DNA from 2 places in the Streptomyces sp. NBC_00252 genome. Region 2 is predicted to be linked to the other one. Evidence: predicted binding sites of a transcription regulator. Region 2 holds the regulator's gene; the other holds the start of a gene.
The links. Region 2 encodes HspR, which represses chaperone genes until heat shock. Its sites were predicted from a motif close to TTGAGNNNNNNNNNCTCAA; they were not measured.

Region 1: the regulator HspR is predicted to act here: its motif matches at 5,163-5,181, upstream of lon (endopeptidase La).

Annotation. Positions count from the first base shown of each region.
Region 1 covers NZ_CP108087.1:3,689,600-3,705,610, reverse strand. Annotated here, with positions in the region: gene OHT77_RS15890 (sensor histidine kinase) at 1-192, opposite strand, end outside; gene OHT77_RS15885 (response regulator transcription factor) at 189-929, opposite strand; gene OHT77_RS15880 (spermidine synthase) at 1,043-1,738, opposite strand; gene OHT77_RS15875 (rhomboid-like protein) at 1,934-2,878, shown strand; gene OHT77_RS15870 (GNAT family N-acetyltransferase) at 2,911-3,753, opposite strand; gene OHT77_RS15865 (hypothetical protein) at 3,819-4,217, opposite strand; gene OHT77_RS15860 (DUF4259 domain-containing protein) at 4,263-4,688, opposite strand; gene lon (endopeptidase La) at 5,204-7,621, shown strand; gene OHT77_RS15850 (lysozyme) at 7,686-8,504, opposite strand; gene OHT77_RS15845 (MarR family winged helix-turn-helix transcriptional regulator) at 8,722-9,306, shown strand; gene OHT77_RS15840 (hypothetical protein) at 9,332-10,120, opposite strand; gene OHT77_RS15835 (sensor histidine kinase) at 10,474-13,233, shown strand; gene OHT77_RS15830 (roadblock/LC7 domain-containing protein) at 13,230-13,733, shown strand; gene OHT77_RS15825 (DUF742 domain-containing protein) at 13,730-14,140, shown strand; gene OHT77_RS15820 (GTP-binding protein) at 14,121-14,759, shown strand; gene OHT77_RS15815 (styrene monooxygenase/indole monooxygenase family protein) at 14,785-16,011, shown strand, end outside.
Region 2 covers NZ_CP108087.1:5,510,090-5,526,100, reverse strand. Annotated here, with positions in the region: gene OHT77_RS24305 (helix-turn-helix transcriptional regulator) at 252-1,289, shown strand; gene OHT77_RS24300 (helix-turn-helix transcriptional regulator) at 1,286-2,257, shown strand; gene OHT77_RS24295 (helix-turn-helix transcriptional regulator) at 2,220-3,281, opposite strand; gene OHT77_RS24290 (circularly permuted type 2 ATP-grasp protein) at 3,544-5,088, shown strand; gene OHT77_RS24285 (alpha-E domain-containing protein) at 5,085-6,017, shown strand; gene OHT77_RS24280 (transglutaminase family protein) at 6,019-6,861, shown strand; gene OHT77_RS24275 (sugar ABC transporter substrate-binding protein) at 7,094-8,200, opposite strand; gene OHT77_RS24270 (heat shock protein transcriptional repressor HspR) at 8,486-8,938, opposite strand; gene dnaJ (molecular chaperone DnaJ) at 8,944-10,134, opposite strand; gene grpE (nucleotide exchange factor GrpE) at 10,195-10,869, opposite strand; gene dnaK (molecular chaperone DnaK) at 10,866-12,710, opposite strand; gene OHT77_RS24250 (MraY family glycosyltransferase) at 12,807-13,829, opposite strand; gene OHT77_RS24245 ((Fe-S)-binding protein) at 14,071-16,011, shown strand, end outside.

The DNA of each region.
Region 1 (16,011 bases), 1.8 Mb from region 2:
CAGTGTGGCGATCATCGAGAAGACCGTGATGAAGCGCAGCTCCGTCGCCGTGCGCATGGCGATCATCATCAGACCGGTGGTGATGAGCACCGCGATGACGACCAGAGCGCCCAGCTTGGTCTTGATCGAGAACGGGCGTACGCCGCCCCAGGGCTCCCCGGGGCTCCTCCGTGACGTCGGCCCTTCGCTCATGGCGTCGGTGTCTCCAGTGCGTAGCCCACGCCGTGCACCGTGCGGATCCGCTCGGCGCCGATCTTCCGGCGCAGCGCCTTGATGTGGCTGTCGACCGTGCGGGTGCCGGAGGCGTCCGCCCAGTCCCAGACCTCGGCGAGCAGCTGCTCGCGCGAGAGCACGGCACGCGGGGTGTTCGCCAGGCAGACCAGCAGGTCGAACTCGGTGGGCGTGAGGTGGACGTCCTCACTGCGCACCCGCACCCGGCGCTGCGCGTGGTCGATCTCCAGCTCGCCCAGGCGCAGGATGCCCGAGCGCGGGGTGGACGCGGCCACCACGGCACGCTCCACCCGGCGCAGCAGGACGTGCACCCGCGCGGCCAGCTCCCGCATCGAGAACGGCTTGGTCATGTAGTCGTCGGCGCCGACCCCGAGCCCGACCAGCATGTCGGTCTCGTCGTCGCGCGCGGTGAGCATCAGCACCGGCACCGGGCGGGCGGCCTGCACACGGCGGCAGACCTCCAGCCCGTCGAAGCCGGGCAGCATGATGTCGAGGATCAGCAGATCGGGCTGCCAGGCCTCGGCGGTGTCGACGGCCGAAGGCCCGTCGCCCGCGGTCTGCACGAGAAATCCCTCGGCGCGCAGACGGGCCGCGATGGCGTCGACGATCGTCGGGTCGTCCTCGACCACCAGCACCCGGCGCTGCGCGCCCGGCGTGGCCGTGGCCGTACCGTTGTGGGAGGTGTGTGTCTGCTCCATCGCCCGCCCCTGAAGTGTGCTTTCCGGAACCAGTGGGGTGATCCCATGACTGCGCTTGACGCTTGAATGATCGGCGTCAGGGAAGCAGAGTACGGGGAGTCACCGCGCCTTTGCTATCCAGGTCGGACGGCGAGGTGCACGACGTCGGGAACTCCTCGGGCAACGGGGATCTCTTCGGTACGCACCTGTTGGAACCCGGCATTCCATAAGGTTCGTTCAAATTCCGGAGAGGGCTGCGCGGACCATACGGCGAGTACCCCTCCCGGTCTCAACACCCTTGCGCAGCTTGCCAGTCCGGCCGGTGAGTAGAGGCTGTCGTTGCCCTCGGTGACGGTCCAGTCGGGGCCGTTGTCGATGTCGAGGCAGAGCGCGTCGAAAGTGGCGCAAGTCTCATTGACGAAAGCGACAAGATCCGTTTCCACAATTACCGTGCGGGGATCGGCGAGAGCGGACGCGGAGAGCGCGGACAGCGGGCCCGAGCGGTGCCATTCGACGATCGCGGGTTCCCGTTCGACGACGCTGATCCGGCCCCAGCGGGGGTCGGCCGCGGCGTGCGCGAGCGAGAATCCGACGCCGAGGCCGCCGATCAGCACATGAGGTGCGGGGCGGGAGCCGAGGGCGTCGCGTGCCGCGTCGATCAGCAGCCGCTCCGAGCGGCCGTCCGAAGTGTCCATCAGGAAGCAGCCGTTGGCGATGATCTGCAGCAACTCCCCGTGCCGGCGCAGCACCACTTCGCCGTAGGGGCCCTCGCGCCGGTCCAGGACGACGGGGGAGCCGTACCCGGGAGCGCTGTCGTACGCGGTCGTCATGCGAACCATCCTGGCAGTTTCACCGGATCGGTCAGCCGAATTAACCCAGGGCGGTCCTGTCCGGGTGCAAGGTACTGGCGGACGCGTCGGAAGCCTTTCAGGTTGCTGTGAATCGGCCCTCGCGTGGCGTCGGTCATAGACAGCGGCAGGTGGGACGGCGAAGGGTGGGGTGTGAACCGGAAGGAGCGCCTCACCGTGGAACGGATCGCGACGGCCGACACCCAGGCCTCCGCCACGCCTCCGGGCGGGCCCCCGGCCGCTGAATCCGGGTCGGCCGCGCCCCTGGATTCCGGGCTGCTGGACGCGATGCCGAGACAGCGGGAAGTACCGGACGACACCGGGGAGTTGGTGTTCGCCACGCCGGTCCCGGCGACCGCGCTCGCCTGCGCCTCCGCGGCGGTGTCGCCCTCCGCGTCGACCCCGGCCGTCCCCGCCGAGTACGCGCCACGGATCGCCCCCGCCCTCACCGCGCTGCGCGGCGTCCGCCCCTGGCGCCTGCTGCCGACGCCCACCGGGACGCCGTTCACCTTCTGTTACGGCGTGCTGCTCGTCGTCACCTCGCTGATCGCGCAGTACGCCGGCCCCACCCTCGTCGGCCAGTTGCACCAGGCGTCCAGCACGGACGTCACCCACCTCCTCCGCGACCCGTTCCTCGTGCTGGTCGCGAGCGCGCTGTGGATCGTGGGCGGGATGGTGTCGCCGTACGCGTTCCTCTTCCTCCTGGTACTGACCGCGCTGGAACGCCGGATCGGCGGCGTACGGACCGCCGGGGTGTTCCTCTTCGGCCACATCGTCGCCACCCTCGCGACCGAAGGGACCGTGGGCATCGCGGTGTTGGCGGGCCACCTGCCCGCCAGTTCCCTGCACCGCCTCGACTACGGCATCAGCTTCGGCGTCGCCACGAGCATAGGAGCCCTCGCCGGCCTCCTCCGCCCCTGGCTCGGCCTCCCGATGATCACCCTCTTCGCCTGGACCCTGATCCAGTCCCTCCTCGCCTTCACCGACCCCATGACCAACTGGGGCCACCTGATCTCCCTGACGATAGGCATCACCACCTGGCCACTGATACGGCGATGGGCACGGGCGGTACAGGTGACAAGGGAAGCCGGGGCGGGGTGGGTTGAGGTCGCGGAGGTCTGAACTACCCCGTGGGCTGGGTGCGTTCAGGTTCTTCAGTGGTCCCGGGCTGCCAAGTCGCCGCCCTCGCCGGGCGGTTGATCCGGTGACCACACGTACGGCGTGGCCGTGGTGATCGCGTGGAAACCCAGGCGGCGCAGGATCGGGGCGCTGTCGTCCGAGGCGTCCACGTGGAGGTACGGCACTCCGCGGGCGGCGGCGAGGGCGGCCCGGGTGGTGACCAGCGCGCGGTAGATGCCCTTGCCGCGCCACTCGGCGACCGTCGAGCCGCCGAGCAGGGTGGCGAACTCCGTCCCGGGCCGGAAGGAGAGCCAGGCCGCGGAGATCATCTCGCCGTCCGCCTCGACGGCGTGGACGACCATCTCGTCCGGCGCGGCGGCGATACGGCCGAGGAGGTCGGCGGCCAGCCAGTTCAGATCCATGTCCCAGATGGCCGACTGGACGGCGCCGAGCCGCCGCAGGTCCGCCTCGGCGGTGATCCGGCGGATGGTGACCCCGTCCGGCAGCACGGGCTCCGCCAGCGCCAGCTCCTCGGACCGGCCGACGAGCACCGTCTCCCGTTCCTCGGGCACGAAGCCCGCCGCGCGGAGGCGGTCGGCCAGGTCGGGCGGGGTGTCATGAGAGCGGGTCCTCCACTTCACGCTCTCCCCGCGCGCCGCGAAGAAGTCCCGCTGCCGGGCGATCAGTTCGTCCAGCTCGCGCCCCCGTATCCCCAGGTCGCGCGGGCCGCTCACGTAACCCCGGAACTGTCCGACCGTCCGCAGCAGCGGCCCGTCCTTCTCGTACGTCACTCCGGCCGGCGGGATGGGCGGGGTGCCTCGCAGCTGGTCGTCGTAGGCGGCGAGGAGGGTCTGTGTCTCGCTTTCCGGATCTGTCACGGGGCGACGGTACGAGGCCTTGGTCATCGGCGGGGTGCGGGGTCGTCGCCCGTCGTGCGTCGGCTTCAGGTGCGGGTGATGCCGTCGCGGAACTCCTGGAAGGCGTGCCAGGCCGAGGGGCTTCCCGGGGTGATCAGGTCTCCCGAGGAGCAGTCCAGCACCTTGCAGTCGAAGGCGCCCGCGAGGCGGAAGACCGAGGTGAGGACGTCGTCGCCGGAGCCGCGGATGTGCAGCATGATCGAGTCCACGGGGTCTTCCGAGCCGATGTTGAGTTCGATGGACCAGGTGGGTCCGGTGAGGTCGCCCCAGGTGGGGTCGGAGAGGTCTGTTCCGGGCTCGGCTCGGCTGATGGTGGCGAGGACTTCGTGCCGTGGGCCGAACGGGCGCGGAGAGTGGTCGGCGGGTATGTCCTGTGCCGAGGTGATGTCGTCGGGCAGGTTGAGGAGGAGAACGTCCCAGCTCACGGGGGCCTTCCGGGTCGGGGGCGGGTGGGTGCGCCGTTGCGTGGGTCAGGCCGGGCGGGGTTGGTCTCCCGGCGGCGGGGGCGTGAGTGTGCTGCGGAGTTGGTTGACGGCAGCGTGCCAGGGGGCGCCGTCTGATTGGGCCCAGAGGTCCAGGAGTTCGGACGGGTCGGTCATGACGTGGTCGAGGGCCTGGAGGGCGAGGGCGCGTAGGCCGGTGAGGTCGGGGACGAGTTCGTCCGGGCCGTAGTGGGGGTCGGCGGGCTCGCCGCCGGGGCACTGCGCGGCGACCAAGGCTGCTGCCGCGACGGCTTCGTCGGCGATGTCCGCGTCGAGGTAGCCGAGGGTGTCGGCCGCTCGGGCGAGGGTGTCGCGGACCAGGCCCGTACGCGCGTCCGGGGCGGCGTCGTCGAGGGTGTTGCACCAGTCCGCCGCGGTGTCGTTGTCGAAGGGGCCGACATCCCAGGTGCCCATGTGTCTCCCGTGATCGTGTTCGTGGTGATGTTGCGTCCGGGGATCGTGGCAGGCGGCACTGACATCGACCTCCGAGGTCGGCCTCCACAGCGACTCGCGGAGGCGGCCGTCGGGAGCGGGGGGCCGTCCCCGGCCGTCCTGGCTATCCCCGGCTATCCCGGCCGTCCCCGGCTATCCCGGCCGTCCCGGCCGTCCGGCTATCCCCGGCCGTCCGGCTATCCCCGGCCGTCCGGTCATCCCCGGCCGTCCCTGGCCGTCTCGGCTTTCCCCGGCTATCCCCGGCCATCCCCGGCCGTCCCCGGCCATCCCCGGCCGTCCCGACCATCCCTGCCACCCCCGGCCACCCCTACAACCCACCCCGTTCCCCGGGAAGCCCCCGCCCCATTTCCGGGTTGACCTGCACAGAGCCAAGGGCGCGGCGCCTGATCGCTCACGGCGAACAACCGGTGGGGAACAATCGAAGTCGCCCAAGCATTGAGTCGGCATAGCTCAACTTGACTGCCTAAGGGGAGATCATGGCTTCGACGTCCACACCGCTCACCCTGCCCGTGCTGCCGCTCGACGACGAGGTCGTGCTGCCCGGAATGGTGGTTCCGCTGGACCTGAACGACACCGATGTACGCGCCGCCGTGGAGGCCGCCCAGGCCGCCGCGCGGTCCGAGCCCGGAAAGCCCAAGGTCCTGCTGGTGCCACGCATCGACGGGACTTACGCCAGCACCGGCGTGCTCGGCACCATCGAGCAGGTCGGCCGGCTGGCCGACGGTGACCCGGGTGCACTGATCCGCGGCCGTAGCCGCGTGAAGATCGGGGCCGGTACCACCGGTCCCGGGGCCGCGCTCTGGGTCGAGGGCACCGCGCTCGACGAGAGCCTGCCCGAACCCCTGCCCGGCTCCGTTTCCGAGCTGGTGAAGGAATACAAGGCGCTGGCCACCGCATGGCTGCGCAAGCGTGGGGCCTGGCAGGTCGTCGACCGCGTGCAGGCCATCGATGACGTGTCCACCCTCGCCGACAATTCCGGTTACTCGCCCTTCCTGACCACCGAGCAGAAGATCGAGCTGCTGGAGACCGCCGACCCGGTGGCCCGGCTCAAGCTCGCCACCCAGCACCTCCGCGACCACCTCGCCGAGCAGGACGTCGCCGAGACCATCGCCAAGGACGTGCAGGAAGGCGTCGACAAGCAGCAGCGCGAGTTCCTGTTGCGGCGCCAGCTCGAAGCCGTCCGCAAGGAACTGCGTGAGCTCAACGGCGACACGAGCGACGGCGAGGAGTCCGACGACTACCGCGCCCGCGTCGAGGCCGCCGACCTGCCCGAGAAGGTCCGCGAGGCCGCCCTCAAGGAGGTCGAGAAGCTGGAGCGCTCCTCCGACCAGTCGCCCGAGGGCTCGTGGATCCGCACCTGGCTGGACACCGTTCTCGAACTGCCGTGGAACGAGCGCACCCAGGACGAGTACGACATCCAGGGCGCCAAGGCGATCCTCGACGCCGAGCACGCGGGCCTGGAGGACGTGAAGGAGCGCATCACCGAGTACCTGGCCGTGCGCAAGCGGCGCGCGGAGCGGGGCCTGGGTGTCGTCGGAGGCCGGCGCGGCGGTGCCGTGCTCGCCCTCGTCGGTCCGCCCGGCGTCGGCAAGACCTCGCTGGGCGAGTCCGTCGCGCACGCGATGGGGCGGAAGTTCGTCCGCGTCGCGCTCGGCGGTGTCCGGGACGAGGCCGAGATTCGTGGTCACCGGCGTACGTACGTGGGTGCCCTCCCGGGTCGTGTCGTCCGCGCGATCAAGGAGGCCGGGTCCATGAACCCGGTGGTCCTGCTCGACGAGATCGACAAGGTGGGGTCCGACTACCGGGGCGACCCGGCGGCGGCTCTGCTCGAAGTGCTCGACCCCGCGCAGAACCACACCTTCCGCGACCACTACCTGGAGGTCGAACTCGACCTGAGCGACGTGGTGTTCCTGGCGACGGCCAACGTGCTGGAGGCCATCCCGGAGGCACTGCTCGACCGCATGGAGCTGGTCCGGCTCGACGGTTACACCGAGGACGAGAAGGTCGTCATCGCCCGTGACCACCTGCTTCCGCGCCAGCTGGAGCGGGCGGGCCTCAAGGACGACGAGGTCGTCATCGACGAGAGCGCGCTGCGCAAGCTCGCCGGTGAGTACACCCGGGAGGCGGGCGTCCGCACCCTGGAGCGGTCGATCGCCCGGCTGCTCCGCAAGATCGCGGCGCAGCACGAACTGGGCGAGCGGAAGCTGCCGTTCACGGTGACCGACGCCGACCTGCGCGGCCTGATCGGACGGCCGCACCACGTGCCCGAGTCCGCCCAGGACCCGGCCGAGCGCCGCACCGCGGTGCCCGGTGTCGCCACCGGCCTCGCGGTCACCGGCGCGGGCGGTGACGTCCTCTACGTCGAGGCGTCGCTGGCCGACCCGGAGACGGGCGCGGCGGGCCTGACCCTGACCGGTCAGCTGGGTGACGTGATGAAGGAGAGCGCGCAGATCGCCCTGTCCTTCCTCCGCTCGCACGGCGCCGAACTGGAGCTGCCCGTGGGCGACCTGAAGGACCGGGGTGTGCACATCCACTTCCCGGCGGGTTCGGTGCCGAAGGACGGCCCGAGCGCGGGTGTCACGATGACGACGGCCCTGGCGTCGCTGCTCAGCGGCCGGCTGGTCCGCACGGACGTGGCGATGACGGGTGAGGTCTCCCTGACCGGTCGGGTCCTCCCGATCGGCGGCGTGAAGCAGAAGCTGCTCGCCGCGCACCAGGCCGGGGTCACCACCGTGATCATCCCGAAGCGCAACGAGCCCGACCTGGACGACGTCCCGGCGGAGGTCCTGGACAAGCTCGACGTCCACGCGGTGACGGACGTCCGCCAGGTCCTGGAGCTGGCGCTGTCGCCGGCGACGAACGGCGCGACGCCGGAGGTTCCGGTGGCGGCGTGACGGACGTCCACCGGTAGGTGAAGGCCCGGGTCCCTTCAAGGGGGGCCCGGGCCTTCGCCGTACGTCAGCCGTTGGCGAGCGCGACCACCCGGTCGAGCGCGCCGTTGAACTTGTCGTGGTCCCCGACCGTCGGCCCGGACGACGTGTACTGCCACATCGTGTAGAAGCCCCATCCGGCAGGCAGCGTCCCCGGGTCCGAGGCGTACCGCGCGATCCACAGCGGATGGGCGGACGCGAAGGCGGACGAGTTGCCGGTGCAGTCGCTCCACCAGCTCGTCGCCGTGTAGATCACCGCGTCACGGCCGGTGCGGGACCTGTACGTGGAGAGGAAGTCGGAGATCCAACTCACCATCGCCGACGCCGACTTGCCGTAGCAGGACGCGCCGTACGGATTCCACTCGATGTCGAGGACACCGGGGAGGGTGCGGCCGTCCTTGGACCAGCCGCCGCCGTGGTCGACGAAGTAGTTGGCCTGGGTGGCGCCGCTCGTCGTGTCCGGGGTCGCGAAGTGGTACGCCCCGCGGATCATGCCGACGCCGTAGGAGCCGTTGTACTGCTGGGCGAAGTACGGGTTCGTGTAGTACGTCCCCTCGGTCGCCTTCGTGTAGGCCCACTTGACCCCGCTGCTCCACAGGGTCGACCAGGCGGCGTTGCCCTGGTAGGCGCTGACGTCGACGCCCTCCGTCTGGGTGGCGTCACCGCCGGCCGGGGTGCCGTCCTGGCCGTCGTGCGCCAGGACGCCGATGCCGAGGTAGGCGGAGCCGCGGGCGGGGACCGTGGCGGCGCCGGCCGGGTGGGCGAGGGCCGCGAGCAGGATTCCGGAGAGGGCGAGCGCGAGGGAGAGAGGGCGCGGGCGGGGTGTTCGGGGTCTGTGCGCGGGCATGGCGTGGCCTCCGAGGGGGCGGTGGGGGGAGTGGGGAGAGAAGCGGTGATGATGGCGTGGCCATGCCAGCAATTGCCTGGTAAGGACGCTACGCACCGAGAAGACCGCGTGGGAAGGGGGTCCGGACGCTGCCGTTGGTCTAGCCCTGCGAAATACTGACGGAGCTGCGGCGATGACGGTGTTTGGCGGAAACTTTCACGAGCGGGAAAGCGGACCAATGGGTGCTGACGTGCACAAGGGCGAGGACAGAAACGGCGACCGGCCTTCCGGAGGCGGTGACCGGCTGCCCGGGGACGCCGAGCGGCTGTCCGGAGGCAGGGACGCGGTGCCCGCCGGTGACGCGGTGCCCGCGGGCGGCGACGAGCTCGTCGCGGACCACGAATACCTCTCCCTGGAACGCGAGTTGACGTTCCTCCTGCGCCGGGCCCGGGCCAACCAGGGCGAGATGGCCCGCGAGGTCCACCCCGACCTGGAGTCCGCCGCCTACGGCCTGCTGGTCCGGCTGGAGGAGTACGGCCGGCAGCGGGCCACCGAACTGGCCGCCTACATCGGCGTCGGCAAGGCCACCATGTCCCGCCAGCTGCGCGCCCTGGAGGACCTCGGCCTGATCGCCCGCGAGCCCGACCCGGCGGACGGCCGCGCCTGGCTGGTCGACCTCACGGACGAGGGCCGCCGCCGGGTCACCCACGTCCGCGAGGCCCGGCGCGCCCGCTACGTCACCCAGCTCTCCCACTGGGACCGCCAGGAGGTCGCCGAACTGGCCCGCCTGCTCCACCAGTTGAACGGCGTCATCGGCAAGTAGAGGGGAGCGGGGCCGGGGCGGGCCTTCACAACTCGACGTAGACGACCGTCGCGTCGTCGTGGGTCTTGCTCCGCCGCAGATACGTCCGCTCCTCCGCGTCGGCCCGCTCCAGCGCCCGCACCCGGCCGACCAGCTCCGCCGCCCCTTCCTTCCGTACGAGCGCGAAGCAGTCCGCCCAGTCGCCTTCGCCGAACTTCTCCACCCACCGCGTCGCCCCGTCCGTCAGGGCGGTGAGGGCGCGGACCTCGGCGCGGGGGAGCGATCCGGTCACCGCGCGCTCCGCGACCGACGGATCGGCGGCGGCGGTGAAGAAGCCGCCCTCCTTGTTGCGGAGCGTGGTGTCGATCAGGGCGTCCGTCGCGAGGGCGGAGCGCGGGAGGCGGGACAGCCGGTCGTCGAGTACGACGGTCACCTCGCCGGACGGGTTTTCGGCCAGCAGCGCCGAGTCCGAGAGGACCAGGTATTCGATCTCCGCCGATGACCAGCGGGCCAGCACCACGGTTGCCTGTGGGGTGCGTGGGTGAGAAAGGTCACAGGTGGTGGCGTGGGCCTCAGCTGTTCGGAGGATCGCCCGGGAGAGAATCTCCGCCAGGGTCAGATCCCGGTAGGAAACGGTCAGTTCGGTCAGTGCGCCCCCCAGGCGGGCGGTGTACCAGGGGACCGAATGCAGACAACCCGTCTCGCCTCTCGGCGGGGTGACTCCGTCCAGGACGATCAGCGAACCGCCCTGTCCCGAGGCCGGAAGGCCGACACTCGCGAAGTCCTCGTTGGGGCGGTCCGGGTCGCCGGGTTCCGACGCAAGTTCCGTACGCATTCGGCCAGTCTGCACGACCTCTTCACAGGCTTCGCAAAAAGTTGGCACGCACGGTCGAATGGGCGCGCTCGTGCAGGTCAGACGCCTGCTTTGGGAGGGAATGGATCACTCCGGGAATGCGTGGCGGCGAATCCTGCCAAAGCCCGCCGCTCACGTCCAACCGGCGCGGTACGCGGGCCCCTTGGACGGCCCGCCGGAACTTGCCCGCCAACTCCCGTCCGGGGTTCACTCCTTCGGGTGGCGGGCCGGACGATGCGCGACCGCTGCCTACCGGCACTGGGAGGGTCGCCGTACCGGAGTGACGGAGCGTCACCCGGGCCCATGGGTATCACGAGTCAGGAATGCGAGCACCGGTGCAGAAAAAGCGGCCGCGGCGCACAGGCAAGCAGACGGCCCCTCAGGGGGGCGCCACCGGTGCCGCCGTGCCCGACCCCGCGGGCAAGGGACGCCGTACCCACGTCCGCAACCGGCTCATCATCGCGGTGGCCGTCGTGGCCGCCGCCATCGCGGCAGCCGGTGTCCCCTCCCTGATCACCGCCTCGGGCCAACTGAGCGACTCCCAGGACCTGGTGACCCTCGCCGGACAGACCCAGGACGCGCTGTCGCTCGCGCACTCCCTCGCGGACGAGCGGGACGAGGTCACCTCGTACATCGCCGCCGGGCGCCCCAAGTCCCAGGCCCCCGCCGAGGACCGCAGCGCCCGCGTCGACCGCCAGGTCGAGGAGCTCCGCGCCGACACCGACATCCCAGCCGCGCTCCGCTCGGACCTCGACGACGTCGCCGCCGTACGACGGGCCGCGCTCACCGGCAAGAGCAGCGCGCTGCAGGCGCACGACGCGTACTCCGGCGCCATCACCGAACTGCACCGGCTGGCCGAGCAGCTGGCCGAGAAGATGCCGCCGCGGGCCGGCTCCGGCGCCCACGCGCTCGCCGAACTCGACGCCGCCGTCCAACAGGCCGCCGCCACACGCGGGTTGCTCCTCGCCGCCCTGAACGTGCCGTCGACCACCGAGACGGTCATCAGCCCGATCACCGGCCTGCCGGTCACCGAGTCCACCTCCACGAAGGCCCAGACCAAGGAGCGCGACGCCCTCAGCGCCGCCGCCCAGCAGGCCCGGCTGCGCTCCGACGCGGCCCTCGCCGACTTCCGCGAGACCGCCACGAAGGACGCCGTCGCGGGCTACGACTCCACGGTCACCGGGAGCGAGGTCAACTCCGCCGAAAAGTACCTCACCTCCCTCACCGCCCAGCCCACGCTGTCCGACGACCAGTTGGACACCAGCACCAAGAAGCTCGACGCGGCGCTCTCCGCCCGGGTCGACCTGATGCGCGGCGAGGAGTCCGCGCTCTACGTCGACCGCGCCAAGGACCTCGCCCAGCTCCGCGACGACGACGTCAAGGCGCTGGAACTGCGCGTCGCGATCCTCGGCGCCCTCATGCTGCTCGCCGTGGGCATCGCCACCGCCATGGCCCGCACCCTCACCCGCCCGCTCTCCGTCCTGCGCCGGGGCTCGACGCGGCTGGCCGAGGCCGAGGACCTGGGGGCCGAGGAGCCGATCAAGTTCACCGGCCGCAACGACGAGTTCGCCCAGGTCGTCCGCTCGGTCAACGCCCTGCACGCGCACGCCGCCGCCCTGCACGAGCGCATCGCGACCCTGGAGGCCGACCGCAAGCACCTCGTCGGCCAGCGCCAGAAGATGGCCGACGCCCGCGAGGAACTCCGCGCCGAAGTCACCGGCTCCGCCGAGCAGTTGGAGCGGCTGCGCACCAGCATCGGCGGCACCTTCGTCAACCTCGCGCTGCGCACGCTGGGCCTGGTCGAGCGCCAACTCGCCGTCATCGAGGGCCTGGAGGAGCGCGAGCAGGACCCCGACCGGCTCTCCACCCTCTTCAAGCTCGACCACTTCGCCACGGTGATGCGCCGTCACAGCGAGAACCTCCTGGTCCTCGCGGGCACCGAACACGTCCAACAGCACGCGGGTCCCGTCCCGTTGGTGGACGTGGTCCGCGCGGCGGTCAGCGAGATCGAGCGCTACGAACGCGTCCGCATCTCGGCACTGCCCCCGCACGCGCACGTGGCGGGCTACGCGGCCGACGACATCAGCCACCTCCTCGCGGAACTGATGGAGAACGCCACGTCGTTCTCCCCGCCGGACGCCCCCGTCGAGATCGCCGGCTGGCTCCTGGAGAACGGGGAGGTCATGCTCTCCGTCCAAGACGAGGGCATCGGCATGACCGCCACCCGCATGACCAGCCTCAACGCCCGCCTCACCGAGTTCGACCCGGACTCCCCCTACGACCAGGAGGGCGAGGAGGGCCTCGGCCTCGGCCTGTACGTCGTCGCCCGACTGGCCCACCGCCACGGCGTCCGCGTCCAGCTCCGCGACCAGAAGCAGGGCGGCATCGCGGCGGTGGTGGTCCTCCCCAGCCCGCTCCTTCCCGCGGCCCCCACGTCGGCGGTCCCGTCCGCCACCCCGCTCGCCACCGCCGACACCCACTCCTACTCCCTCCCCGGAGCCACGGCGGAGTCCAACTCCAACGTCCTGCACGGCCGTTCGGACCACAAGGACCCCCTGGTGGCCCTGGCGGAGCAGGCGGTACGCGAGACCCCGGCGGACCCCTCGGCGGACGCGCCGGTGGAGATCCAGGCGGAGTCCCCCGCGGAGATGACGATGGAACTCCTGCTGCCCCTGGCAACGGAGAACCCGAAAGCCGCCGACGCCGAGTCCGCCCCACAGGGGCCACCCGCACCCGACCACGAAAGCCGCACGGGCGGTCCGGGTGGGAACGAGTACACGGCTGATGGCGAAGCCGAGGCCGTGGAACACGAACGAGCCCAGGACGAGGACCCTGTCACCGACAAGGGCCTCCCCAAACGCACCCCCAAGCTCACCCAACCCGCCCAGGCCCCGCGCCAGCGGACCGGCACGGTGGACGCCGACGCCCTCCGCCGCAGACTGGGCGGCTTCCGCGCGGGAGCCTCCGCCGGCTACCGAGACGTAGAAGCGGAGATCGCCGAACAGACCGGCCAGAACCCGGTCCCGGCACCGCGCAGCGCGACCGCACGATCCGAGGAACCCACGGGGGGCACCGTCGAGGAGGCAAGCAGTTGACCGCGCCCAGTACCTTCGGACTGAGCAGTGAAGCCCGCAACCTGCACTGGCTGCTGAGCAACCTCGTCGAGGAGGTGCCCGGCATCCAGTCGGTCGCGGTCGTCTCCTCCGACGGGCTGCTGCTCCTGTCCTCCGATCCGGGGAGGAACGCCGAGGCCAAGGAGGCCGTGGAGACGAAGCGTTCGGGCCCGCGCGGCTCGGCCGCCGACCTCGCCACCATCGTCTCCGGCATCGGCAGCCTCACCATCGGCGCCGCGAAGCTGATGGACTCGGGCCCGGTGAAGCACACCATGGTCGCCATGGAGGAGGGCAGCCTCTTCGTGATGTCGATCAGCGACGGTTCGCTGCTCGGCGTGCACGGCTCCGCGGACTGCGACATGAGCGTCGTGGCGTACCACATGGCGCTCTTCGTCGGCCGCGCCGGCCACGTCCTGACGCCCGAACTCCGCAGCGAGCTACGGAAATCCCTCGAGGACGCGACCACCGGGAGTGCGCGATGAGCCGTACGCCCAACAAGCTCCCGGTGCGCGGCGGCGAGCGCAAACCCGCCCGGGTTCGCCCCTACTCGCTCACCGGCGGCCGTACCCGATTCGGCCATGTCCTCCTTGTCGAGACCTTCGTGGCGGCGCTCGAAGCCCCGGAGGAGCGCAAGGAGTTGACGAACGGTTCCCTCAACACCCGGGTCATGCCGGAGATGCGGGCCATCGTCGAACTCTGCCGCCGTATGCGCACGGTGGCCGAGATCGCCGCGCTGCTGAAGATGCCGCTCGGTGTGGTCCGCGTGCTCCTGAGCGATCTCGCCGACCAGGGAAAGATCCGTGTGTACGGAACCGGAACCGCTCACGGTACGGGCCGTCCTGACCGCGCTCTGCTGGAAAAGGTGCTGAGTGGACTCCGTCGTCTCTGACGCCGCCGCCTACGGCGTCTCCCCGCTCCTCGACGAAGAGGAGCTGCGGCCCTGGCAGCAGGACCGTACCCGCGCGCCCGTCGCCACGAAGATCGTGGTGGCCGGCGGCTTCGGCGTCGGCAAGACCACCATGGTCGGCGCCGTCTCCGAGATCCAGCCCCTCCAGACGGAGGCGCTGATGACCGAGGCCAGCGAGGAGACCGACGACCTCACGGGCACCCCGGACAAGGTGACCACCACGGTCGCCATGGACTACGGCCGTCTCACGCTCGACGACGACCTGGTGCTCTACCTCTTCGGTACGCCGGGGCAGCAGCGGTTCTGGTTCATGTGGGACGACCTGGTGCGCGGCGCGATAGGCGCCGTCGTGCTCGCCGACACCCGCCGCCTCAAGGACTGTTTCCCCGCGCTGGACTACTTCGAGAGCTGCGGACTGCCGTACGTCGTCGCCGTCAACCACTTCGCGGGCAGCGAGCGGTTCGACCCGGAGGACGTGCGGGAGGCCCTGACGATTCCCGCCCACGTACCTGTCATGATCATGGATGCGCGGCGGCGGATTTCGGCCATCGAGACCCTGTTGGCGCTCGTCGCCCACGCGCTGGACGTCACCCCTGAGTAGTCGCGACCAAGGAGCCACCACCCGCATGCGGAAGATACTCGTCGTCGGAGCCGGCCAGTCCGGGCTCCAACTCGCCCTCGGACTCCAGTCGCACGGGTACGAGGTCACCCTGATGTCCAACCGGACGGCGGACGAGATCCGCTCCGGGCGGGTCATGTCGACGCAGTGCATGTTCACCACGGCACTGCGGCACGAGCGCGATCTCCAGCTGAACTTCTGGGAGTCCCAGGCCCCGAAGATCGAAGGACTCGGCGTCTCGGTCGCCGCCCCCGGTTCGCACGACCCGGGTCCGACCCAGCGCGCGATCGACTGGGTGGGCAAGCTCGACGGGTACGCGCAGTCGGTCGACCAGCGGGTGAAGATGGCCGGCTGGATGGAGACGTTCGCGCAGCGCGGCGGCCAACTGGTCATCCACGGCGCGGCCGTCGGCGACCTCGACTACTTCTCCCGTACGTACGACCTCGTGCTGGTGTCGGCGGGCAAGGGCGAGCTGGTCTCGATGTTCGCCCGCGACCCGGAGCGGTCCCCGTACACCGAGCCGCAGCGGGCGCTGGCCGTCTCCTACGTCCACGGTCTCGGACCGCGCCCGGAGCACCCCGAGTTCGAGGCGGTCCGCTGCAACCTGGTGCCCGGCGTGGGCGAGTTGTTCGTCATGCCGACGCTCACCACGTCGGGGCGCGCGGACATCCTGTTCTGGGAGGGCATACCCGGTGGTCCGGTGGACGCCTTCCACGGCATCAAGGACCCGGCGCAGCACCTCTCCCTGACCCTGGAACTCATGGAGAAGTTCACGCCGTGGGAGTACGAGCGCGCTCGGGGCGTCGAACTCACCGACGCGGGTGGGACGTTGGCGGGGCGGTACGCGCCCACCGTCCGTAACCCCGTGGGCCAACTCCCCGGCGGTGGACTGGTGCTGGGCGTCGCGGACGTCGTCGTCGCCAACGACCCGATCACCGGGCAGGGGTCCAACTCCGCGTCCAAGTGCGCGGCTTCCTACCTCGCGTCGATTCTCGAGCACGGGGAGAAGGAGTTCGACGGGGACTGGATGTCGGCCACGTTCGAGCGGTACTGGGAGACGGCTCAGCACGTCACCAAGTGGACCAACGCGATGTTGGCTCCGCCGCCGGAGCACATCCTCAACCTCATCGGGGCTGCCGGGCAGTTGCCGCCGGTGGCGGATCGGTTCGCCAACGGGTTCGACAATCCGGCGGACTTCGAGAACTTCTTCTATGAGCCGGAGAAGACGGGGGCG
Region 2 (16,011 bases):
GACGACCGCGTCGGCCCTCACCGCTGACCACTGGGTGTCCCCCGCTCGCATGTCGCTCTTCGCACCAGAGAGGCCACTCAGCGTTCCGAAGGCCACAACGGCGGAGAAGGCGGCGACAAGCACCGAGCGAAGCATTCTCTTACGCATAGTCGGCTTCGTCCTCACTTGAAGGTCCCCTCTTCCCCCGTCTGATAAGACGATGGCTCATTCAGGCACGTCATGACCACACAATGAGTGCATCATGTTCCTGCATGTTCAGGACCCTGGGGGGTGGAGATTTGACGACAAATCCGACAGAAGCGGCACATCCCCACACCATCGCCGAACTGTGCGAGGAGGGGAGGCGCGTATATGCCAACGCTCTGCGCACAGGACGAGTCGCCCGTGTGGATGTGGAGGCCGCTCCCTGTCTGATGGAGTTCGCCCTCCTGCACGCCGATCCTGACGACGAAAACTGGCTCCGCCCGGTTCCCCCCGCGGTGGCGCTGTCCCTGCGGCTCAACCCGCTCGAACGCGAGATCTCCGACCGCAGGCGTACGTCCATGGAGCTCGCCGAGGTCTTCGAGCCGTTCATGACGCTCACCGCGCAGGGCTCGGCCCCGGCGCACTCGATCACCGTGCTGGAGGGCCTCGACCGCATCAACGGAGCCCTCGACCTGGCCACCGACCAGTGCCGCAACGAGGTGCTCACGGTGCAGCCGAGCGTCCGCCACCCCGAGCGCCGGATCATCGAGGGCCTGGAGCGCGACAGAACCCTGATCGAGCGCGGCGTACGGATCCGGACCCTGTACCAGCACACCGCCCGGTACATCCCCGAGCGGCTGGCCTACGTGGACCAGTTCGCCAACGGCAAGGCGGAGTACCGGACCATCGACGAGCTGGTCGAGCGCCTGATCATCTGCGACGAGACGGTCGCCTTCATCCCCATCCGGGACGACCGGCAGGTCGCCCTGGAACTGCGCCACCCGGGGCTCGTCGGCTATCTGATCAAGGTCTTCGAGTTCATGTGGAGCCGCGCGGTCCCGCTGAGCGCCGGCAGCCCCTACGAGACCGCCGCCGACGGCATCACCGACATCCAGCACTCCATCGCCAAGCTGCTGGTCGAGGGCCATGTCGACGAGGCCATCGCCCGGCGCCTGGGCATGAACGTGCGCACCTGCCGGGCCCACATCGCCAAGCTCGCCACGGCCCTGGGCAGCGGCAGCCGCGCCCAGCTCGGCTTCCTCATAGCCCAGTCGGGGATCCTGCAGAAGGACCAGCCGGCGCAGGAGGGAGACAGCCCGACGTGACCGAGGCACACACGCACGGCGCGGAGGAACTGTGCGCGGAGGGCCTGGGCCTGTACGTCCGCGCGCTGCGCGACGGGCGAGTCCCTGCCGAGGACGCGGAGTCGGCACCCTGCCTGGCCGGTCTCGGACTGCTGCATCCCGACGAAGCGGATCCCGGGCGGCTGCGCCCGGTCGCACCCGCCTCCGTGCTCAACCGCCTGCTGCGGCGGTCGGCCGAGCGCATCGCGGACGAGCGGCGCCGCGAGGAGCGCCTGGAGACCGCCTTCGCGCCGCTGCTGCGGCTCGACGGGTCCCGCACGGCCGCGGACTCCCCCGCGCTCACCGTCCTCGGTGACAAGGAACGCATCAACGACGCGATCACCGAGGCCATGGCGGACGCCACGGACGAGCTCCTCGCCATCCAGCCCAACGTCAGCCCGCGCAGCGTGGAGGCCCAGGCCGTCGCGCTCGTCCGCGACCAGGCCCTCCTGGACCGCGGCGGCCGGATCCGCACCCTCTACCAGCACACCCAGCGCCACAAGCCGCTCGTGCTGGCCCGCTACGAGCAGCTGCGGGGCGACGCGGAGGCCCGCACCCTGGACGAGGTCACCGACCGGCTCATCGTCGTCGACCGCAGGGTCGCGTTCATCCCGGCGAGCAGGGACCGCAGCCTCGCCCTGGAGGTCCGCCACCCCGCGCTGATCGACTACTTCACCAACGTCTTCGACCGCCTCTGGCACCTCGCCGTGCCGATGCACCCGGAGGCGGTCCAGCGCCCCTCCATGAACGGCATCAGCCAGCGCCAGCGCGCCATAGCGAACCTCCTCGTCGAGGGCCACACCGACGCCGTCATCGCCGACCGCCTCGGCATGAACATCCGCACCGCCCGCGTCCACATCGCCAAACTCGCCGCCACCCTGGGCAGTGAGAGCCGGGCCCAACTCGGCTATCTCATCGGGCAGTCGGGGATTCTCGCTCCGCCGGAGTGAGCTGGACCGGGACGTCCGGGTGGCGGGTCGGGGTGCCGTCGAGGCCCACCTGGGCTATGCGGACGCCGAGTTGGGTGCGGCTGGCCGCGCCGAGGGTCTCCGAGAGGCGGGCGATGTGGGCGCGGCAGGTGCGCACGCTTATGCCGAGGCGTTCCGCGATCACCGCGTCCTGGTGGCCGTCCGCGAGGAGGGCCGCGATGGACTGTTCGCGGTGGGAGATGCCCTCGATGCCCGTGTCGGGCAGGGCGGCGGCGACCGGGATGGCGAGGCGCCACAGGCGGTCGAAGACCGTGACGAAGTACTCGATCAGCGCGGGGTGGCGCAGTTCCAGGGCCATGGTGTGGTCGGCGTTGGCGGGGATGAAGGCGACCGTGCGGTCGAAGAGGATCAGCCGGTCGACGACCTCGTCGAGCGTCCTCGCCTCCACCGCGTCGCCCATCAACTCCAGGTAGTTCAGCAGGCCTTGGCCGTGGCGGGCCACGTGGGTGTACAGGTCGCGCATCCGCACCCCGCGTGAGCGCAGCGCGAGGGCGCGGTGCAGGCCCTCCGTGAGTTCCGGTTCGCGACGGATGCCGCCGGGCTGGACGGTGAGGACCTCGCCGGTGCAGGCCTCGGTCGCGTCGTCCATCGCCGCCTGGATCCGGGACAGCCCGTCCAGGACGCGGATCGCGGCACCGCCTTCCAGCGACGCCGACGCCACCGCGGACGCCTGGATACGGCGGCCGAGACCGGCGTACCGCTCGAAGGCGGCGACCGCGGAGCCGACCCGGCGGTGGCTCTCGCTGACCTCGTCGTAGACCCCGCGCAGCAGGCGGGTCATGACCTCCTGCGGGGAGGTCGGGACCAGCCAGGCCATGTCGTCGGGGTCGGGGTGGAGGAGGGCCAGCTCCAGCAGGCACGGCACCGGTTCGGCGTCCGTGCGCGGCACCCGGCCCCGTCGTACGGCCCGGGAGTACACACGGTCCCCCGCATCGCAGAGTCGGTCAGCACCGTGTGGATGCTCGTCCGTCCCGTGCCCGGCCATCGCCCATCCCACCCCCGCTTCCCGCCTCTTTGCAGCGCAACTATGCGCGGACCCGACCTGCTCCGCAACACGGCTGCCCCTCGAACAGCCCCCGAAAACCTCCTATTTACCCCGCTATCTCCCGGCCTCCGTGGCTCACCTTGCAACAAGCTGGGGGGTGTCCGGCCAGACGCATCGAGCCTCTCGTCGTATCACTTTCCGCGTGAGCTGCCGGAAATCACTCAGAGATCACGGTGTTACCTATCGCACTTAACGTCCCCTCATGGCGGACATATTTGACGCATACGCATTGGCCGATGCGTGGGACGAGATGTTTGTGCGGCCGGGTGAGGTCAGAACCGCCTATGAGCCGGTCCTGGCGGCACTCCAGCCGATCGAGCCGAGTGAACTGCGCTTCCGCGCGGACCAGATGGCCCGCGCCTTCACCGACCGCGGCGTGACCTACGCCTTCGCGGGCGAGGAACGGCCATGGCCCCTGGACCTGGTGCCGAGGATCATCGACGCGCTGGAGTGGGACCTCATCCAGCGCGGGGTGGCGCAGAGAGTGCGGGCCCTCGAGGCCTACCTCTCCGACGCGTACGCGCACTGCCGCGCCTTCGAGGACGGGGTCGTGCCCTGGCGGCTGCTCCTCAACTCGGCCCATTTCCACCGGGCCGCGCAGGGGGTCGAGCCGCCGGGCGGGGTCCGCATCCACGTGGCCGGCATCGACCTCGTGCGCGACGAGGCCGGCGACTTCCGGGTCCTGGAGGACAACGTCCGGGTGCCGAGCGGGGTCTCGTACGTCATCGAGAACCGCAGGGCCATGACGCGGATCTTCCCCTCCCTCTTCGCCGAGCAGCACGTGGTCCCCGTCGACGGGTACGCGCACCGCCTGCTCGCCGCGTTGCGGGCCGCCGCGCCCGCGGGCACCCAGGACCCGCGTGTCGTGGTCCTCACCCCGGGGCCGAGCAACGCCGCCTACTTCGAACACGCCCTGCTGGCACGGCTGATGGGCGTGCAGCTGGTCGAGGGGCACGATCTGGTGTGCCGCACCAACCGGGTGTGGATGCGGACCACGCGCGGCGAGGTGCCCGTCCACGTCGTATACCGGCGGCTCGACGACGACTTCCTCGACCCGCTGCACTTCCGCCCCGACTCGGTGATCGGCTGCCCGGGGATCATGAACGCCGCCCAGGCCGGGAACGTCACACTCGCGAACGCGGTCGGGAACGGCATCGCGGACGACAAGCTCCTCTACACCTACGTCCCCGACCTCATCCGCTACTACCTCTCCGAGGAACCGATCCTGCCCAACGTGGAGTCCTACCGGCCCGACGAGCCGGGGCAGTTGGAGGCGGTCCTCGACCAGATCGACCAGCTGGTGGTGAAGCCCGTCGACGGCGCGGGCGGCACGGGCATCGTCATCGGGCCCAAGGCGGACGCGAAGACCCTCGAACGCACTCGCAAAGCCGTCGCCGCCGACCCGCGCGGCTGGATCGCCCAGCGCCCGGTCGCCCTCTCCACCTCCCCCACCCTCGCGGGCGAGCGCATGGCACCGCGCCACATCGACCTGCGTCCGTTCGCCGTCAACGACGGCACCGACGTCTGGGTGCTGCCCGGCGGCCTCACCCGCGTCGCCCTCCAGGAGGGCAACCTGATCGTCAACTCCAGCCAGGGCGGCGGCTCCAAGGACACCTGGGTGCTCGCGGAGGGCCCCGCCGAACAGCCCGAACCGGTCACCCCGGACGGCGAACCGCCCGAGGTGGCACCCCGCCAGCTCGGCCCCGACGGCAACCCCGTGGTCGTACAGGAAGGGGCGCAGCAGTGAACGACGTGATCCTCTCCCGGATAGCCGAGGCCCTGACGTGGACGGGCCGTTACGTCGAGCGGGCGGACGCCACCGGGCGCATCCTCGACGCCTATCTGCACCGCCTGCTGGAGGACCCCTGGCGCGACGAGGACGCGGCCTGCCGGTCGCTGTACGCGATCCTCGGGGTCGACGCGGGCGGCCAACGCGTCGACATGCAGCAGGTGTTGGACCAGCTCGCGTTCGACGCCCGGTCGACCTGTTCCATCGAGGGCGCGCTCGGCGCCGCCCGGCTGAACGCCCGCAGCGCCCGGGAGGCCGTCTCCTCGGAGATGTGGGAGTGCCTCAACTCCACCTGGCACGCCCTGGCCGACCAGCGCCTCGCCGCCCGCCGCACCGGCCCCTACGCCTATCTCGAACTCGTGCGCAGACGCGCCGCGTTGTTCTTCGGCCTCGCCGACTCGACGATGAGCCGCGACGACAGCTGGCGTTTCGTCGTCCTCGGCAGGAGCCTGGAACGGGTGGACATGACCGTACGGCTGCTGTCCGTAAGGGTGTTGGACGCGGCGCACGCCCCCGACTGGCCGACGCTGCTCAGCGCTTCGGGCGCCGACGAGGCGTACGCGCGGGTGTATGGCGGGTTCGGGGACACCCCGCGCGTGGCCGAATTCCTGTTGCTGGACCGGGACTTCCCGCGTTCGGCGCTGCACGCGCTGACGACTGCCGAGGAGTGCCTGACCGCGCTCGGCCGGCAGCGCCAGGACCCCGCCCGCCGCCCGATAGGCCGGCTGCGCACCCGTCTCGAATACCTGGACTCGCACGCCCTGGAAGAGCAACTGCCCGCCCTCCTCAAGGACTTGCAGCACGCCTGCATGGACTCGGCGGAAGCGGTCGCGGAGTTGTTCTTCCCGTACCAGGGGCCCGTCGAGTGGGCCCAGGAAGGAGCCTGAGATGACCCGGAGGCTTCGCATCCGTCACACCACCCGCGTGTCGTACACCCAGGCGGCCGTCTCCTCCCACAACGAGGTCCGGATGACCCCGCTCACGCTGCCCGGCCAGACCACGCTGGACGCCCGCGTGACCGTCAACCCGACGACGCCGACCTGGTCGTACTGGGACTACTGGGGCACCCAGGTCACCGGCTTCGACCTGATGGACCCGCACGCGAACCTCACGATCACCGCGTCGAGCCTCGTCGAGACGTCCCCGCCGGAGGAGCTCGCCCCCGCGCCCACCTGGCAGGAGGTGGCCGAACGGGCCACGAACTCCCGCCTGTTGGAGTTCCTCGGCCCCACCGTCCGTACGACGGTCCCGCCCAAGCTGCTGAAGAAGGCGCGCAGGACGGCCGTGGACCTCGATCCGCACGACACGGCGGTGGCGGTCTCCGCGCTGGTCGCAGACCGGGTGGCCTACCTCCCCGGCGTCACCGGCGTGAACACCTCGGCCGCCGAGGCCTGGGAACAGGGCGCCGGGGTCTGCCAGGACATCGCCCACGTGACCATCGCGCTGCTGCGCGGCCTCGGCCTGCCCACGCGCTACGTCTCCGGATACCTCCACCCCGAGCGGGAGGCCGAACTGCACCGCCCGGTGGCCGGACAGAGCCACGCCTGGATCGAGTACTGGGCGGGCGACTGGTGCGGCTACGACCCCACCAACCGCACCCGCCCCGACGAGTCCCATGTGGTGGTCGGACGGGGACGGGACTACGACGACGTGACCCCGCACAAGGGCATCTACCGAGGGGTGGCGGGCGGACCGCCCGAGGTGACGGTGGAGTTCACCCGGGTGGCATGAGCGAACGGCGGCGGGACACCTCCGGGACGGGATCGACAGCCCCTTGTCCGGCCCGTCCGCCCAGTCCGGCGGAATCCTCCACGTCGGCACCGGCAAGGCCGTCAGGCCGTCCCCCACGGTCGCGGACGGCACCGTGTACGCGGGGGACGACGACGAGCGCCGCTACGACGCGGCCACCGGTGAGATCAGGTGGCGCTTCCGGACCGACGTCACCGACGCCGGGGACCGGGCGCTACTTCAGGCCGATGGCCGAGCACGCGGACTTGTAGTCGGAGGTGCAGATGTCGGAGATCTTGTAGATCCCGTCCGCGACCACCGTCGACTTGATGTTGTCCTGGGTCAGCGCGACCACGGACACCAGCTGCGAGGGGATCTTCTTGTTCGTGGGGCTGTCGACGGTGTCACGGGTGAGGGCGTCGAACTCGATGTCCCTGCCCTGGACCTTGGCGACGGCGATCTTCGCGGCGGCCTCGGCGAGGTCGGGGTACGGCTTGTAGACGCTCATGTACTGCTCGCCGGTCACGATCCGCTGCACGGCGGTGAGTTCGGCGTCCTGGCCGGTGACGGGGGGCAGCTTCGTCAGGCCCGAGGCCTTCAGGGCCTTGATGATGCCGCCGGCCATCGCGTCGTTGGCGGAGTACACGGCGGCGATGTTGCCCTTGCCGAGCTTGTTGATCGCCTCGGTCATCTCCTGCTGGGCCACGACCGGGTCCCAGGCCTTGGTGTTGTAGCTCTCGGCGATCGTCACCTTGCCCTGCAGCTCGGACAGCGCCCCGCCCTTGAACACCGCGGCGTTGGGGTCGGTGGGCGAGCCGTTGATCATCACGATCTTGTCGGAGGTGTCGACGTTGCTGCCCAGCGCCTCGACGAGGGAGCGGCCCTGCACCTCGCCGACCAGTTCGCCGTCGAAGGAGACGTACGCGTCGATCGGGCCCTCGGCGAGACGGTCGTAGGCGATGACCGGGATGCCGGCCGCCTTGGCCTTGGCCACCATCGTCCGGATGGCGTGCGAGTCGACGGCGTCGAGCACGATGATGTCGACCTTCTCGTCGATCATCTTCTGCATCTGCTTGTCCTGGACGGACGCGACGCCACCGGCGTTCTCGTAGTCGGCCTTGCCCTTGTTCGCGGTGAGTTCCTCGATCTTCGCCTTCATGATCGGGTAGTCGAACTCCGCGTACCGCGTGTTCGTCTTCTCCGGCATGAGCACGCCCACCGTGATGTCGTTGCCCTTCGCCGGAGTCGCGTCCGAGCTGCTCCCCGAGGAGTCGAGGACGCCACAGGCGGCCAGGGGGAGGGCCAGCGAGAACGCGGCCACGGATATGGCGATACGACGCATTGGGGTGCTCACTTCTGGTGCCGTCCGGACGAGGGTGCAGCATTGCAACCCAGGTGACTGAAAAGCCAACGCGGATGCGACCACCGGCGTCAAGCGGAACCACTTAACGAGATGGCAACGCCACGTTCCGTTCGGTATGTGGAGACCTTGCGAAACCACCTCCAAACACTCTTTACGGACCCTCCATCCAAAGGGAGTTCATGAAACGGCAAAGATCGCCACAACCGACGGCACACGGAAGGGGCCCGGAGAAATCTCCGGGCCCCTTCCGTGTGTGCGTGGACGTCAGTCCGAGGACTGCTGCCGCTTCGGCCGCCACACCACCAGCGCACTGGTCTGCTGGACCTCCTGGTACGGCACCAGGTCGCGCCGGTACGACGCGTGCACCGCGGCCTCGCGCTGCTGCATGGTCGCCGCCGCGCCCTCGACCGCCGACTGGAGCTCGGCGACGCGCTGCTGGAGCGCGACCACCTGGTTCTCCAGCTCGATGATGCGCTTGATGCCCGCCAGGTTGATGCCCTCGGTCTGCGACAACTGCTGGACGGTGCGCAGCAGTTCGATGTCGCGGGCCGAGTAGCGCCGGCCGCGCCCGGCCGTGCGGTCCGGGGAGACCAGGCCGAGGCGGTCGTACTGGCGCAGCGTCTGCGGGTGCAGGCCGGAGAGCTGGGCCGCCACCGAGATGACGTAGACCGGGGTCTCCTCGGTCAGCTCGTACGGGTTGCGTCGACGGCCGTCCATCACTCTCATGCTCCCTTCGCGGCCTGGAACAGCTCCGCCCGCGGGTCCTCGCCCGCGGTCGCCTCTCTGTACGCCTCCAGTGCGTCACGAGCATTCCCCGTGACGTCCTTCGGGACACTCACCTCGACCGTGACGAGGAGATCGCCCCGCGTGCCGTCCTTGCGGACCGCGCCCTTGCCGCGGGCGCGCATCGTCCGGCCGTTCGGCGTGCCCGGGGGCAGCTTCAGCGTCACCGGGGGCCCGCCCAGGGTGGGCACCCTGACCTCGCCGCCGAGTGCCGCCTCGGCGAACGTCACCGGGACGGTCACCGTGAGGTTGTCGTCCTTGCGGCCGAACACCGGGTGGGCGTCGACATGCACCATGACGTACAAGTCGCCCGCGGGGCCGCCCCGTTCACCCGGTGCGCCCTTGCCGCGGAGCCGGATGCGCTGGCCGTCCGTGACCCCCGCGGGGATCCGGACCTGCATGGTCCGGGACGACTTGGCGCGCCCGCTGCCCTTGCACTCGATGCAGGGGTGCTCGGCGATGAGGCCGCGGCCCTTGCAGTCGGGGCACGGGTCGGTGAGGGAGAAGCCGCCGCCGGAGCCGCGCGCCACCTGGCCGGTGCCGACGCAGGTCGGGCACACACGCGGTGTGCCGTTCTTGTCGCCGGTGCCCGAACAGGCCTTGCAGGGCTGCTGCGAGGACATCCGCAGCGGCACCGTGGCCCCTTCGATCGCTTCCGTGAAGCTGAGCGTGACCTCGGACTCGATGTCCTGGCCGCGCCTGGGCTGCGTACGGGTCGTGCCCGCGCCGCCCCGGTTGAACAGGCCCCCGAAGACGTCACCGATCCCGCCGCCGAAGCCGCCGGCACCCCCGGCGCCACCACCGCCCTGGGCGCCGCCTCCGAAGAGGTCGCCCAGGTCGAAGTTGAAGTTGCCGCCGCCCGCGCCGCCCGGTCCCGGGCGGAAGCCGCCGTTGCCGAACAGGGCGCGGGCCTCGTCGTACTCCTTGCGCTTCTTGGGGTCACCGAGGATGTCGTTGGCCTCGGAGATCTCCTTGAAGCGCTCCTCGGCCTTGGCGTTGCCCTTGTTGGCGTCCGGGTGGAACTCGCGGGCGAGCTTCCGGTACGCCTTCTTGATCTCGGCCTCGGTGGCGTCCTTGGGGACGCCGAGGACCTTGTAGTAGTCCTTCTCGATGAAGTCCTTGGTGCTCATCCTCGACGTCCCTCCTTTCCTTTGGTGCTACTCGCTCTGCGGGTCCCGTGGGGTGCGATGTCAGCCCTCGTCCGGGCCACCGCTCTCCTTGTCGTCGTCCGCCGTCTCGGCGGCGTCCGAGGACTCCGCCTTGCCGGTCTGCGCGGCGCCGGGCTGCGGCTCCGCGACCGCCACCCGCGCGGGGCGGATGGTGCGCTCGCCGATGCGATACCCGGGCTGCAGGATCGCCACGCAGGTCGTCTCCGTGACGTCCGGCGCGTACGAGTGCATCAGGGCCTCGTGGATCGTCGGATCGAAGGGCTCGCCCTCCTTGCCGAACTGCTGCAGTCCCATCTTCGCCGCGGCGGTCTCCAGGGATTCCGCCACCGACTTGAAACCGCCGACGAGTTCACCGTGTTCCCGCGCGCGACCGATGTCGTCGAGCGTGGGCATCAGCTCGGTCAGGAGGCTCGCGACGGCGATCTCCTTGACCGCGATCCGGTCGCGCTCGACCCGGCGGCGGTAGTTCTGGAACTCGGCCTGGAGCCGCTGGAGGTCCGCGGTGCGCTCTTCGAGCGCCTTGCGCACCTGGTCCAGCTGGGCCGTCAGACCGGCGATCTGTGCACTTGCGTCCCCTGCCGGGGCCGCCCCCTCCCCACTGCTGGAGGGGGAGGCGGCCTGCGGCTCGGCGTCGTCGGGGGTGGCGCCGGAGGGGACGTCGGGCTTCTCTTCGAAGCCCGGGGTCTCCTCCGTCACGCGGCACCGTCCTTGCGCTCGTCGTCCACGATCTCGGCGTCCACCACGTCGTCGTCGGCCTTGGGGGCCTCGGCACCCGGGGCGTCGCCTGCGGCGGCCTGACCGGCCTGGGCGTCGGCGTACATGGCCTGGCCGACCTTCTGCGAGACCGCGGCGACCTTCTCGGTGGCGGTGCGGATCTCGGCGGTGTCCTCGCCCTTGAGCGCGGCCTTCAGCTCCTCGACGGCGGCCTCGACCTCGGTCTTGACCTCGCCGGGGACCTTGTCCTCGTTGTCCTTGAGGAACTTCTCCGTCTGGTAGACGAGCTGCTCGCCCTGGTTGCGGGACTCGGCGGCCTCGCGGCGGCGGTGGTCCTCGTCCGCGTACTGCTCGGCCTCCTGGCGCATGCGGTCGACCTCGTCCTTCGGCAGCGAGGAGCCGCCGGTGACGGTCATCTTCTGCTCCTTGCCGGTGCCGAGGTCCTTGGCGGTGACATGCATGATGCCGTTGGCGTCGATGTCGAAGGAGACCTCGATCTGCGGGACGCCACGCGGGGCCGGCGGCAGACCGGTCAGCTCGAACATTCCGAGCTTCTTGTTGTACGCCGCGATCTCGCGCTCGCCCTGGTAGACCTGGATCTGCACGGAGGGCTGGTTGTCCTCGGCGGTGGTGAAGATCTCGGACCGCTTGGTCGGGATCGTGGTGTTGCGCTCGATGAGCTTGGTCATGATCCCTCCCTTGGTCTCGATGCCGAGGGACAGCGGGGTCACGTCGAGGAGCAGGACGTCCTTGACCTCACCCTTGAGGACACCGGCCTGGAGGGACGCGCCGATGGCGACGACCTCGTCCGGGTTGACGCCCTTGTTGGCGTCCTTGCCGCCGGTCAGCTCGCGCACGATCTCCGCGACGGCCGGCATACGGGTGGAGCCACCGACGAGGACGACGTGGTCGATCTCGTTGATCGAGATGCCGGCGTCCTTGATGACGTTGTGGAACGGCGTCTTGCAGCGCTCCAGCAGGTCGGCCGTCAGCTGCTGGAACTGGGCGCGGGTGAGCTTCTCGTCCAGGTGCAGCGGGCCCTCGGCGGACGCCGTGATGTACGGCAGGTTGATCGAGGTCTCGGTGGAGCTGGACAGCTCGATCTTGGCCTTCTCGGCAGCCTCGCGGAGACGCTGGAGGGCCATCTTGTCCTTGCCCAGGTCCACGCCGTGGCCCGCGGCGAACTGCTTCACCAGGTAGTCGACGACCCGCTGGTCCCAGTCGTCACCACCGAGGTGGTTGTCGCCGTTCGTCGCCTTCACCTCGACGACGCCGTCACCGATCTCCAGGAGGGACACGTCGAAGGTGCCGCCACCGAGGTCGAAGACGAGGATCGTCTGGTCGTCCTTGTCGAGGCCGTACGCCAGCGCCGCGGCGGTCGGCTCGTTCACGATGCGCAGGACGTTCAGGCCCGCGATCTCGCCGGCCTCCTTCGTCGCCTGGCGCTCCGAGTCGTTGAAGTAGGCCGGGACGGTGATGACCGCGTCCGTGACCTTCTCGCCCAGGTAGGCCTCGGCGTCGCGCTTCAGCTTCTGCAGGATGAAGGCGCTCATCTGCTGCGGGTTGAAGTTCTTCCCGTCGAGCTCGATCTTCCAGTCCGTGCCCATGTGGCGCTTCACGGAACGGATGGTCCGGTCAACGTTCGTGACCGCCTGGCGCTTGGCCACCTCTCCGACGAGCACCTCGCCGTTCTTGGCGAAGGCGACGACGGACGGCGTGGTCCTGGCGCCCTCTGCGTTGGTGATGACGGTGGGCTCGCCGCCTTCAAGAACGCTGACGACGGAGTTAGTCGTGCCCAGGTCGATGCCGACCGCACGTGCCATGGTTGATTCCTCCAGCAATGACTTGAGTGGAACGGACTCAAGTGTGCACGACACTCACCGCTGGGTCAACAGAGCTGAGTCGGGCAGGCTCAACTCTTATCCGTTCCTTACACGCAACTGGGCTCTGACCTGCGTCGACGCGGCACGCCGTCCCCCGTAGACAGAGACTTTAAGCAGCCCGAACACGACGACCAGGGCCCCGCCCACCACCCACATGACGGCGGATCCGTCCGCCCACCCGTTGTGCACGAGCACCCCGACGAGCACTCCGGAGAACCCTCCGATCGCCACCAGGACCACCGCCCCCTGCGGGGTGAGCCCCAACCGCCGCAGCCGGTGGGCGAGATGGTCCGGCCCGCCGCGCAGCAGCGCCCGCCCGGCCAGCCGCCGCGACAGCAGCACCAGTACGGCGTCGGCACTGGCGACCGCGGTGAGCGCGAACAGCACGCCCGCACCCTGACCCGGACCGCGCCCGGCCTGGGTCAGCACCGCGGCCGAGGCGAGCAGGAACCCCGTGAACAGCGACCCGCAGGCACCGAGCGCGATCCGCGCGGGATGCCAGTTGTGCATCAGGAACCCGGTGAGCGCGGCGGCCAGCACACTGAGCAACACCGCGAGCCCGTCCATCACTTCCATCGCGGCACAGGCCCCGACCCCGAAGGCGGTGACCACCCCGATGGTCCCCGCGAGCCCGTCGGCGTGATCGAGCCCCTTGAAGGCACCGGCGACGAACACGATCCACACCACGGCCAGCGCGCCGCCGGGCACCCCGAGCTCGCCGTACGGCATGACACAGGCGGCCGCCACCGCCGTACCGAGAACCAGGAACCGGGTCTTCAGCCGCCACACGTCGGCGACGAGCCCCAGCCCGGCGACCGCGGCCCCGGCGGCCAGCAGTCCGTCGACACCGTCGCCGAGGGGGGCGAGTCCGGTCCGGTCGCACACCCAGGTGACCGCCGAGACGGCGAGGGCCACCGCCAGTCCCCCGAGCAGCGGAACGGGTCGGGTCCGTCGCCGCCGGTCGACGAGTCCGGCCTTGAGCGCGGGCACTCGGAGCAGTGCGGCGAGCAGGGCGGAGAGGAGGAGGGCGGTCGTGGCGGCGAGAATCCCGTAGAGCACGGATCCAAATTAGCCGCAAATGTACCAATTCCGTACGAATAACACGATCAGACCGTAACAAGCTTGCGAACTGGCCCGGAGCAGGTCTTTTTAGGCGACCCTCAGCGACGCACGTCACCGCACGCCTGGCTACAGTGCGACGCAAGATAGGGGTAGTCTCGGTCGAACCGATTAAGTTACCGCTTAGTAATGTGCTGAGCGGTGATGCCATTGACCCCTCGCAGGCCCGAGGAGCCCTGAAATGCAACTCGCCGCGATCATCGTGTCGCTGGTTCTGATCGTGGTCGGTGTGGCGCTGTTCGCCCGCGCCGTCCTGCAGATCTACACCTTCATGCGACTCGGCCAGAACGTGCCCAAGGGCACCCGCACCGACGAGCCCGTCCAGCGCACTGTCACCGTGGCCAAGGAGTTCCTCGGCCACACCCGGATGAACCGCTGGGGTGTCGTCGGCGTCGCGCACTGGTTCGTGGCGGTGGGCTTCTTCTCACTGCTGCTGACGATCGTCAACGCCGTCGGCCAGCTCTTCCAGGCCGACTGGCTGCTGCCGATCATCGGCGAATGGGCGCCGTACAACGTCTTCGTCGAGTTCATCGGCACGATGACGGTCCTCGGCATCGTGGTCCTCATCGCGATCCGCCAGCTGAACAAGCCGAACAAGCCGGGCCGCAAGTCCCGCTTCGCCGGCTCCAACTTCGGCCAGGCGTACTTCGTCGAGGCCGTCATCCTCATCGTCGGCGTCTGCATCTTCATGCTGCACGCGCTCGAGGGCGCCCAGCACCACGTGGACGCGTACGAGGCCTCGTTCTTCATCTCGTACCCCGTCGTCTCGGCCCTGCGCCACCTGGACGTCTCCACCCTCCAGAACCTCACGTACTTCTTCGCGGGCCTGAAGATCGCGACCTCCTTCATCTGGATGATCACGGTCGCCCTCAAGACCGACATGGGCGTGGCCTGGCACCGTTTCCTGGCGTTCCCGAACATCTGGTTCAAGCGCAACGCGGACGGCGCCACGTCCCTGGGTGGGCTGCTGCCGATGACGTCGGGCGGGAAGCCGATCGACTTCACCGACCCGGGCGACGACGACGTCTTCGGTGTCTCCCAGGTCGAGCAGTTCTCCTGGAAGGGCCTGCTGGACTTCTCCACCTGCACCGAGTGCGGGCGCTGCCAGTCGCAGTGCCCCGCCTGGAACACCGGCAAGCCGCTCTCCCCGAAGCTCCTGATCATGTCCCTGCGGGACCACGCCCACGCCAAGGCGCCCTACCTGCTGGCAGGCGGCGGCAAGTCGATGGAGGGCGAGGAGAAGGCCACCGCGGAGCAGCTCGCCGGCGTCCCCGCCGCGGCGCTGGCGGAGGCGGAGCGCCCGCTGATCGGGACGGCGGAGGAGAACGGGGTGATCGACCCGGACGTCCTGTGGTCCTGCACCACCTGCGGCGCCTGCGTCGAGCAGTGCCCGGTCGACATCGAGCACGTCGACCACATCGTCGACATGCGCCGCTACCAGGTGATGATCGAGAGCGCGTTCCCCTCCGAGGCGGGCACGATGCTGAAGAACCTGGAGAAGAAGGGCAATCCCTGGGGCCTGGCGAAGAAGCAGCGCCTGGAATGGCTCAAGGAGGTCGACTTCGAGGTCCCCGTCGTCGGCCAGGACATCGAAGACCTCACCGAGGTCGAGTACCTGTACTGGGTGGGCTGCGCGGGCGCCCTGGAGGACCGGGCGAAGAAGACCACGAAGGCCTTCGCGGAACTCCTGCACATCGCGGGCGTCAAGTTCGCGATCATGGGCGGTGACGAGAAGTGCACCGGCGACTCCGCCCGCCGCCTGGGCAACGAGCCCCTGTTCCAGGAACTCGGCATGGACAACGTCATGGCCCTGAACACGGCCTTCGGCGAGGAACTCGACGACGACGGCAAGGTCGTCGCGGAAACGGCGAAGCCGAAGTCGGCGAAGAAGATCGTCGCGACCTGCCCGCACTGCCTCAACACCATCGGCAACGAGTACCCGCAGCTCGGCGGCGACTACGAGGTCATCCACCACACCCAGCTCCTCCAGCATTTGGTGGATGCGGGCAAGCTGGTGCCGGTGACCCCGGTCGAGGGCATCATCACCTACCACGACCCCTGCTACCTGGGCCGCCACAACAAGATCTACACACCCCCGCGCGAGATCATCGCCAGCGTCCCC